Regions from separate parts of the Afipia sp. GW821-FHT04G03 genome, predicted to be linked through region 1. Evidence: predicted binding sites of a transcription regulator. Region 1 holds the regulator's gene; each other region holds the start of a gene.
The links. Region 1 encodes HrcA, which represses chaperone genes, less so after heat shock. Its sites were predicted from a motif close to GTTAGCACTCNCNNNNNGNGAGTGCTAAC; they were not measured.

Region 1 (3,276 bases):
TGCCCTGCACTTCGATGATGCGGCCGTCGCCGGTCATGACGAAATTCGCATCGGTCTCGGCTTCTGAGTCTTCCGCGTAGTCGAGATCGAGCACCGGCGTGCCGTTGTAGATTCCGCACGAGATCGCGGCAACGTTGTCGCGCAGCACATTGTCGTTCTTCAGCATGTTGCGTGCCTTCATCCACGACAGGCAATCCGCCAGCGCGACCCATGCGCCGGTGATCGACGCCGTGCGTGTGCCGCCGTCGGCCTGGATGACGTCGCAGTCCACGGTGATCTGGCGTTCGCCCAGCGCCACGAGATCGACGGTGGTGCGCAGCGATCGCCCGATCAGGCGCTGAATCTCGACGGTGCGGCCGCTTTGTTTTCCGGCGGCGGATTCGCGGCGCATGCGTTCATGGGTGGCGCGGGGCAGCATGCCGTATTCGGCGGTGACCCAGCCGCGGCCCTGACCCTTAAGCCACGGCGGCAGCCGGTCTTCCAGGGTGGCGGTCACCAGCACATGGGTGTCGCCGAATTTCACCATGCAGGAACCTTCGGCGTATTTGACCACGCCGCGTTCGAGCGTGACGGGGCGCAGTTCGTCGGGCGCGCGACGGCTTGGCCGCATGAAAAACCTCCTGAAATTCGGGAAACCTTGATTTGGCGCTGCTTTTAGGGGGTCGGGACCGCAGCGGCAAGGGAAGATAACGGGCCGGAGAGCATGTCGGAGAATGACGCTTGTCATGTTGCCCCGCGATGGACAATTGTAGCGAGAACAACCCGTTTGGAGCCCGAATTGGCCCACCACGACCCGATCAGCCACCTGATTACACCGAACGCCGGGCTGGCCCAGCTCAATGAGCGCTCCCGGGATATCTTTCGTCAAATCGTCGAGAGTTATCTTGCGACCGGCGAGCCGGTCGGATCGCGCAACATCTCGCGTCTGATTACGGTTCCGCTGTCGCCCGCGTCGGTGCGCAACGTGATGTCGGATCTTGAGCAACTCGGATTGATCTATGCGCCGCATACATCCGCCGGGCGGCTGCCGACCGAACTGGGATTGCGCTTCTTCGTCGATGCGTTGATGCAGGTCGGCGATCTGACCGAGCCGGAACGGCAGTCGATCGAAAGCCAGCTCAAATCGGCCGGAGGGCAATCGGTCGAGGCGGCGCTGAGCGATGCCTTGACGCGATTGTCGGGGCTCACACGTGCCGCAGCCGTCGTGCTCACCGCGAAGTCGAATGTGCGGCTGAAGCATATCGAATTCGTGCGGCTGGAGCCGACGCAGGCGCTGGTGGTCCTGGTTGCCGAAGACGGACAGGTGGAAAATCGCGTGCTGCCGTTGCAGCCGGGCGTGCCGACATCGGCGCTGACCGAGGCCTCCAATTTTCTCAACGCGCGGATTCGCGGACGTACGCTGGCAGAGGCTCGCATCGAACTCGAAGCGGCGCTGACCGAGAGCCGTTCCGAACTCGATCAACTGACGCAGAAGGTCATCACCGCCGGAATCGCAAGCTGGTCCGGCGGCGCCAGCGACGAGCGGCAACTTATCGTTCGCGGCCATGCCAATCTGCTGGAAGATCTTCATGCGATGGAAGATCTCGAGCGGGTGCGCCTGCTGTTCGACGATCTCGAAGCGAAGAAAGGCGTGATCGACCTGCTCGGCCGCGCCGAGCGCGCCGATGGCGTGCGCATCTTCATCGGCTCCGAGAACAAGCTGTTCTCGCTGTCCGGTTCCTCCACCATCATCGCGCCCTATCGCGACGGCGCCGGACACATTGTCGGCGTACTGGGCGTGATCGGCCCGACCCGGCTGAACTACGCGCGGGTCATTCCGATGGTCGATTACGCGGCCCGGATTGTCAGCCGTCTGATCGGTCAATAATCCAAAGCGCTTGATTTTCCGCGCCTAAACCACGATATGCGGGGTTAACAATCCCGCATTCACGACGACGATTTTCTGAAAAGGTGAGTTATGGCGAATTCCAATGGGCAGAAGGAGCCGCAGGGCACGTCCGCGCCGGACACGGCGAATGCCGCAGCGGACAAGGAACCTGTGGTCTCAAAGCCGTACGTGATGCCCGACGACCCCGAAGAGGGCTCGGTTGAGGCGCTCACGAAGGAAGTCGCGGACGCCAAGGACCGGACGTTGCGGACGCTCGCCGAGATGGAAAATCTGCGCAAGCGGACCCAGCGCGAAGTCGCGGACGCGCGGACCTACGGCATCACGTCCTTTGCGCGCGATGTGCTCGACATCGCGGACAACCTGCAGCGCGCGCTCGATGCCGTTCCGATGGAAGCACGCGAAGCCGCCGATCCCGGGTTGAAGGCGCTGATCGAGGGTGTCGAACTGACGGAGCGGTCGTTGCACAAGACGCTGGAGAAAAACGGCGTGCAGAAGCTCGATCCGCTCGGCGAGAAATTCGATCCGAATTTCCATCAGGCGATGTACGAAGTGCCGGATTCCTCGGTGCCGTCGGGCACCGTCGTGCAGGTCGTGCAGGGCGGTTACACGATCGGCGAGCGTGTGCTGCGGCCGGCGCTGGTGGCGGTGGCCAAGGGCGGCGCGAAGGCTGCACCGGCAGCCGCGCAGGAATGATTCCTAGCGCGCGTTGATGCCGTCACGAACCGCGCGGAATCGCGGAAAGGCTTTCGGCCATTCCTCGCGCGTCGCGCTTGCGATGATTCGCAGCGACGACCCGCCGCCGAATCTCAGCCACTGGACCACCGTGACTGGCGTGTCGTCCTTGCCGGCGACGGCATCGATCCGCGTCTCATAGCCGGGCGTGCCTTCAATCCGCATCGGTTCGTTCGCCGTGATGCGCGCATTGCGCAGTCCGGGAATGGTCGCCGCGGCCTGCTGCGCGAAGCGCCCGCGATCGTCCGGTTTTTCAGGACCGCCGCCAACCATGCCGATCACCATGTAGGGCGCGCCGTCGAGCGTGGTGTCTTCGGTGCCGTCCGTCAGCAGGATCGATGAGCGCGGCGCCAGCGTGCGCACCGTCTTGAACTCGCTGAGTTCGCCGATCTTGAAAGGCATCAGGCCGAGCTGTTCCTCGACGGGGACTTCCTTGCGCAGCGTCGTTGACGCCAGCATCTTGCGCACGGCCTCGTCGGACAGCGGCTTGGCGGCATCGTCGCGCACCTGAACAATGGCGTAGCCGGTGAACTTGTCGCCGCCCGACACGATCAGCGAATACATCCGGATCGCCGTGCTTCCATCCTTGCCGGTATCGGAGGTGATGTAAGCCTTGCCCCCCGCGGCTTCGAAGGCTTCGGGCTTGGAACCTTGCC
Region 2 (3,276 bases), on a different contig from region 1:
CTGCGTCCAGCAGCTGCCTTCGCGCATCAGTATCTCGCCCTGACCTTCGAGGTAGGTCTTCACCCAGCCTCTGAGGACGTACACCATCTGGAAATCCACGCTGTGGAAATGCAGTTTCGAGACTTCCTTCGGATCGCACGGTCCGATCAGCCGGATGACGTGAGCCTGCGCTAACCCGTGAGTGCCCTTCGCGATGCCGAGATCGCGATATTGCGCATAGGCGCGCAAGCCATCGGCCCTGAAATCTTCTTCGCGATGATGGCTGACGACGAACCGCTGCTTCGCACGTGCTTGCTTCACAGGCGATGCGCCCCGCACAGACTTTCGCGATTTGGCCTTTGCGCGCAACGTGGAGGCGGCGGCCTTCGTGCGCGGCGCGGATTTTTTCAAAGCGGCAGGCCGCGCCGCCGGTTTCGCTTTTGCGGATTTTGTGGCGGCCGATTTTGTCTTGGTCGACCTGGTCGTCGCCGCTTTTTTCCCGGCCATGCGCTGCCTCCCTGTTGGCCGCCTCAGTCCCGATGCGACCGTGCCGGAGGTTAGCCACTGCCCGCCGTCCCGACAATGCGGCCGGCGCGCGCGAAAGGCCGATGCGAAGGGCTGTGCCTCAGTGCAGCCTGAACATCCCGTCCACCGCCTTCAGCTCGGCCGGCTTGATCAGCTTGGAGTGCGCGACGGTGACGCCGACCAGCGGCCCGTCCAGCTTGGACTGCCAGAAGGCGAGGAAATCCTTCAGCGCGGGGAAGTTCGGGAACAGGTCGTAGTTCTGCCAGACGTAGGATTGCAGCAACCACTGGTGATCGGGGCGGCGGTAGAGAATTTCGGCCGTGGTCAGGCCGTAGCCTGCGAGCTGCTTTTTGAAATCGTCCGAGGCAATCCCGCCCGGCAGTACGCCAGTCTGACCAACATGCTTCTGACCCATCCGATCCTCCTGATCCGGCCCCCCGTAGCGTTTTCCGGTTAAGTGGTCTTCCGGTTAGCCGCAGAACACGCGTCAAATCAAAAGCAACGCGTGTTCTGATCGCAAAACCGGTGCCCACTTTTGCGGAACACGCGTGCAAGTGTCGAATGAGAATCAAGCGCCAACAAGATGAAAAGTTCACTAAGTTGTTGATTCCGCAGGCATTAGCAGCATGGGAGTCGGTCTGCTAACAGCCGCATGCCCTGATGGCGTATGGTCTGGACCGAGAACCGGCGCCCTTGGGTCGCGCCCGAGGGCATGCTTTCGGGATCATGCGCAAGGTTAACAATGATGGCCAATTCCCTGGCAGTCGCGGTTTCAGATTGCCAAGAAACTTGCTAGACCCCCTTGCCCGTTCCGGGCCGTCGGACTATGTCCACAGCAGTCGCGATAGCACTCGCTCATCAAGACTGCCAATTCGTAAAATACAAGCATCATCAAAGTTTTAGGAGGACTGCATGAAATTCCGTCCGCTTCACGACCGCGTCGTGGTCAAGCGTATCGACGCCGAAGAGAAGACTGCTGGCGGCATCATCATTCCGGACAGCGCCAAAGAGAAGCCCTCGCAGGGCGAGATTCTCTCGGTTGGTCCGGGCGGCCGCGACGAAGCCGGCAAGCTGATCCCGATCGACCTCAAGGTCGGCGACGTCGTCCTGTTCGGCAAATGGTCGGGCACCGAAGTGAAGATCGACAATCAGGACGTCCTGATCATGAAGGAAAGCGACATCATGGGCGTCATCACCGGACTGCCCGCCGCCAAGAAGAAGGCCGCTTAAGAGCGCCCTCTCTCACCTGAAATTCCAAAACTTCCTGAACTCCAAGGAAACCCAACATGTCAGCTAAAGAAGTCAAATTCGGTGTCGAAGCGCGCGACAAGATGCTGCGCGGCGTCGACATCCTCGCCAATGCCGTCAAGGTGACGCTCGGTCCGAAGGGCCGCAACGTCGTTCTCGACAAGTCGTTCGGCGCTCCCCGCATCACCAAGGACGGCGTCACCGTCGCCAAGGAAATCGAGCTTGAAGACAAGTTCGAGAACATGGGCGCGCAGATGGTCCGTGAAGTGGCCTCGAAGTCGGCAGACGCTGCCGGCGACGGCACCACCACCGCGACCGTTCTGGCCCAGGCCATCGTCAAGGAAGGCGCCAAGTCGGTTGCCGCCGGCATGAACCCGATGGACCTGAAGCGCGGCATCGACCTGGCTGTGGAAGCCGTGGTCGCTGATCTCGTCAAGAACTCCAAGAAGGTCACCTCGAACGAGGAAATCGCCCAGGTCGGCACCATCTCCGCCAACGGCGACGCCGAAATCGGCAAGTTCCTCGCAGACGCGATGAAGAAGGTCGGCAACGAGGGCGTCATCACGGTTGAAGAAGCCAAGTCGCTCGAGACCGAACTGGACGTCGTCGAAGGCATGCAGTTCGACCGCGGCTACATCTCCCCCTACTTCGTCACCAACGCCGACAAGATGCGCGTCGAGTTCGACGACGCCTACATCCTCATCAACGAGAAGAAGCTCTCGTCGCTGAACGAACTGCTTCCGCTCTTGGAAGCCGTCGTGCAGACCGGCAAGCCGCTTGTCATCGTTGCTGAAGACGTCGAAGGCGAAGCTCTCGCCACCCTCGTCGTCAACCGTCTCCGTGGCGGCCTCAAGGTTGCAGCCGTGAAGGCTCCGGGCTTCGGCGATCGCCGCAAGGCCATGCTGCAGGACATCGCTGTCCTGACCGGCGGCCAGGCGATCTCGGAAGACCTCGGCATCAAGCTTGAGAACGTGACCCTGCAGATGCTGGGCCGCGCCAAGAAGGTGATGATCGACAAGGAAAACACCACCATCGTCAACGGCGCCGGCAAGAAGGCCGACATCGAGGCGCGCGTGTCGCAGATCAAGGCGCAGATCGAAGAAACCACTTCGGACTACGACCGCGAGAAGCTTCAGGAGCGTCTGGCCAAGCTCGCAGGCGGCGTCGCGGTGATCCGCGTCGGCGGCGCGACCGAGGTTGAAGTGAAGGAGCGCAAGGATCGCGTTGATGACGCGATGCACGCGACCCGCGCGGCTGTTGAAGAAGGCATCGTGCCGGGCGGCGGCGTCGCCCTGCTGCGTGCTTCCGAGCAGCTCAAGCGCATCAAGACCCAGAACGACGACCAGAAGACCGGCGTCGAGATCGTCCGCAAGGCGCTCTCCGCTCCGGCCCGCCAGATCGCCATCAACGCAGGCGAAGACGGCTCGGTCATCGTCGGCAAGATCCTCGAGAAGGATCAGTATTCGTACGGCTTCGACTCGCAGTCGGGCGAATACGGCAACCTCGTCTCCAAGGGCATCATCG
Region 3 (3,276 bases), on a different contig from region 1:
CATTCCGAAAATACGCGCCAGCGCCGTGAAGGCGGGGTCGTAGAGATTGCAGGCCATCGCGAGGCCGAGCAGCACCCAGCTTGCGAGATAAAGCCAGTACTGGTCGGTCAGCGGAAGAATTACGAGCCCGAGCGCGCCGATCAACGCGCCGCCTGCCATGATAAAATGCCCGCCATGGCGCTCGACCAGGCCGCAGGCGAACGGAGCGGCGAGACCGGAAACGCCCAGAGCGATGGAAAATCCGAAAAGCGCCTGCGCCAGCGACCAGCCGTGCGCGGCGGCGATGTGCGGCATCGTCAGCCCGGGCGGATAGAACAGCGCGCCCCAGCCCAATATTTGCGTAATGCAGAGAACACCGACAGCGCGGTAAGGGCCGGAGATCAGCACCCGAAGTCCGGCCTCCTTTTTTTGCCGCCCGTCTGCGCGAGCGGTCAGTCGTCAGGACAACGCTGAGGCCGGCTGCTCAGGCGCGCGGCGCGCAGCGGACGTACACCATTGTTCCATAGCGTCCCGAGGCGTCCTTGTCGATGAATCGCGTCATCAGAACCCGTCCATCGAAGGAAACAATCTCGCGATCCTTTTCCCCGCCAGCAGGACCGGCCGGACCGATGTAGTTCTTGCCGCTCTGGCTGCCCTTCAGGCGCAGCTCCTGCGGTGTGGCCTCGTCCGGAAGATGCATGATGACGCCACCGGTGGCGCCCTGCCCGATCACATAGGGATTTTTGCACTGGCCCCGCGCCGCCGCTTCAGTGCGGGCGCGATCCTCCGGTTTGTGGAACGACGCGAGCCCCCACCGTCCGACAATTTCATCGGATCGGATAGTCGCCGGGACGTCAGGCGCCACGCCGGGTTCCTGCACGGTGGGCTGCGATCCGCCGAAACCACCGAACCCGCCGAACCCTCCGCCGCCGCACGCGCCGAGAAAGCCCGACAGCACCGAGACGGCCATCAAGGTGGTGATTTTGGACCTGTTAGATGGCTCGATCGCTTTGATCATGGTGTCTCCCGGCAAGATTCTTGGGTCCCCGCTTGCCCGACTGACAAGCCGGGCCATCAACAGCGGATGATGGGGTGTTATCAAATACGCCCGCGCCCCTCTTATGGTTTCCAGATCATCCTATATTGGCCTCACCAAGGCCTTAAGGGCCTCGCTTGACAGGATCGGCGGCAACCCATATTCCGAACCCGTCATTAGCACTCTTGGAGCGTGATTGCTAAGGGTAAGGCTTCGGTCCCTCAAGGGGTTAGCTTAGCCCATTATCCACGGCCCGCGCTCCACCGCACGTCAAATCTTGCAATCAACGTCTAGAGGATACCCGATGGCCAAGACAACTTTTCGCCCGCTGCATGATCGTGTCGTCGTCAAGCGCATCGACGCCGATGAAAAGACCAAGGGCGGCATCATCATTCCCGACAGCGCCAAGGAAAAGCCTTCGCAGGGCAAGGTTGTCGGCGTCGGCCCCGGCGGCCGCGACGAAGCCGGCAAGCTGATCCCGATCGACCTCAAGGTCGGCGACACCGTGTTGTTCGGGAAGTGGTCGGGCACCGAAGTGAAGCTCGACGGCGAAGACCTCCTCATCATGAAGGAGTCGGACATCATGGGCGTGCTGAAGTAAGCGATCGACCAAAAAACGCGGCGCTCTCGGTCGTCATGCCCGGACTTGATCCAGGCATCCACGACTTGATCGACCGACGACGTGGATGGCCGGGACAAGCCCGGCCATGACGCAAAACAATCTTTCCATTTCGGAGTAACTCACATGGCTGCCAAGGACGTTAAATTTTCCGGAGACGCGCGCGATCGCATGCTGCGTGGCGTCGACATTCTCGCCAACGCCGTCAAGGTGACGCTCGGCCCGAAGGGCCGCAACGTCGTCATCGACAAGAGCTTCGGCGCACCCCGCATCACCAAGGACGGCGTCACCGTCGCCAAGGAAATCGAACTTGAAGACAAGTTCGAGAACATGGGCGCGCAGATGCTGCGCGAAGTCGCCTCCAAGACCAACGACACCGCGGGCGACGGCACCACCACCGCCACCGTGCTGGCGCAGGCCATCGTTCGCGAAGGCGCGAAGTCCGTCGCCGCCGGCATGAACCCGATGGATCTCAAGCGCGGCATCGACATCGCCGTGACGGCCGTCGTCAAGGACATCGAAAAGCGCGCCAAGCCGGTGGCTTCCTCGGCTGAAATCGCCCAGGTCGGAACCATTTCCGCCAACGGCGACTCCAACATCGGCTCGATGATCGCCAAGGCAATGCAGAAGGTCGGCAACGAAGGCGTCATTACGGTCGAGGAAAACAAGGCGCTCGAAACCGAGGTCGACATTGTTGAAGGCATGCAGTTCGACCGCGGCTATCTCTCGCCCTACTTCGTCACCAACCCCGAGAAGATGACAGCCGAGCTGGAAGACGCCTATGTCCTCCTGCACGAGAAGAAGCTGTCCGGCCTGCAGGCCATGCTGCCCGTGCTCGAAGCTGTCGTTCAGACCGGCAAGCCGCTCCTTATCGTCGCCGAAGACATCGAAGGCGAAGCTCTCGCGACGCTGGTCGTCAACCGTCTGCGCGGCGGCCTCAAGGTCGCTGCCGTCAAGGCTCCGGGCTTCGGCGATCGCCGCAAGGCCATGCTGGAAGACATCGCGATCCTCACCGGCGGCCAGCTGATTTCCGACGATCTCGGCATGAAGCTCGAGAACGTCACCGTGAAGATGCTCGGCCGCGCGAAGAAGGTCGTGATCGACAAGGAAAACACCACCATCGTCAACGGCGCCGGCAAGAAGGCCGACATCGAGGCGCGCGTGAACCAGATCAAGGCGCAGGTTGAGGAAACCACCTCGGACTACGACCGCGAGAAACTTCAGGAGCGTCTCGCCAAGCTCGCCGGCGGCGTCGCGATCATTCGCGTCGGCGGCGCGACCGAGATCGAAGTGAAGGAAAAGAAGGATCGCGTCGAGGACGCGCTCAACGCGACCCGTGCGGCCGTTCAGGAAGGCATCGTGCCGGGCGGCGGAACTGCCCTGCTCCGCGCCAAGAAGGCCGTCGGCCGCATCCAGAACGACAACTCCGACGTTCAGGCCGGCATCAACATCGTGCTGAAGGCTCTGGAAGCTCCGATCCGCCAGATCGCCGAGAACGCCGGCGTCGAAGGTTCCATCGTTGTCGGCAAGATCCTCGACAACAAGACCGAGACCTACGGCTTCGACGCGCAGAACGAAGAGTATGTCGACATGGTCGCCAAGGGCATCATCGATCCCGCCAAGGTGGTTCGTACCGCCCTGC

Region 2: the regulator HrcA is predicted to act here: its motif matches at 1,348-1,376, upstream of AC07UB_RS22645 (co-chaperone GroES).
Region 3: the regulator HrcA is predicted to act here: its motif matches at 1,191-1,219, upstream of AC07UB_RS21070 (co-chaperone GroES).

Annotation. Positions count from the first base shown of each region.
Region 1 covers NZ_JBWKSV010000002.1:315,826-319,101, reverse strand. Annotated here, with positions in the region: gene rph (ribonuclease PH) at 1-610, opposite strand, end outside; gene hrcA (heat-inducible transcriptional repressor HrcA) at 779-1,867, shown strand; gene grpE (nucleotide exchange factor GrpE) at 1,958-2,581, shown strand; gene AC07UB_RS10785 (hypothetical protein) at 2,585-3,276, opposite strand, start outside.
Region 2 covers NZ_JBWKSV010000005.1:199,967-203,242, forward strand. Annotated here, with positions in the region: gene AC07UB_RS22635 (cupin domain-containing protein) at 1-486, opposite strand, end outside; gene AC07UB_RS22640 (usg protein) at 605-919, opposite strand; gene AC07UB_RS22645 (co-chaperone GroES) at 1,417-1,734, shown strand; gene groL (chaperonin GroEL) at 1,791-3,276, shown strand, end outside.
Region 3 covers NZ_JBWKSV010000004.1:602,772-606,047, forward strand. Annotated here, with positions in the region: gene AC07UB_RS21060 (MFS transporter) at 1-387, opposite strand, end outside; gene AC07UB_RS21065 (hypothetical protein) at 464-997, opposite strand; gene AC07UB_RS21070 (co-chaperone GroES) at 1,320-1,616, shown strand; gene groL (chaperonin GroEL) at 1,761-3,276, shown strand, end outside.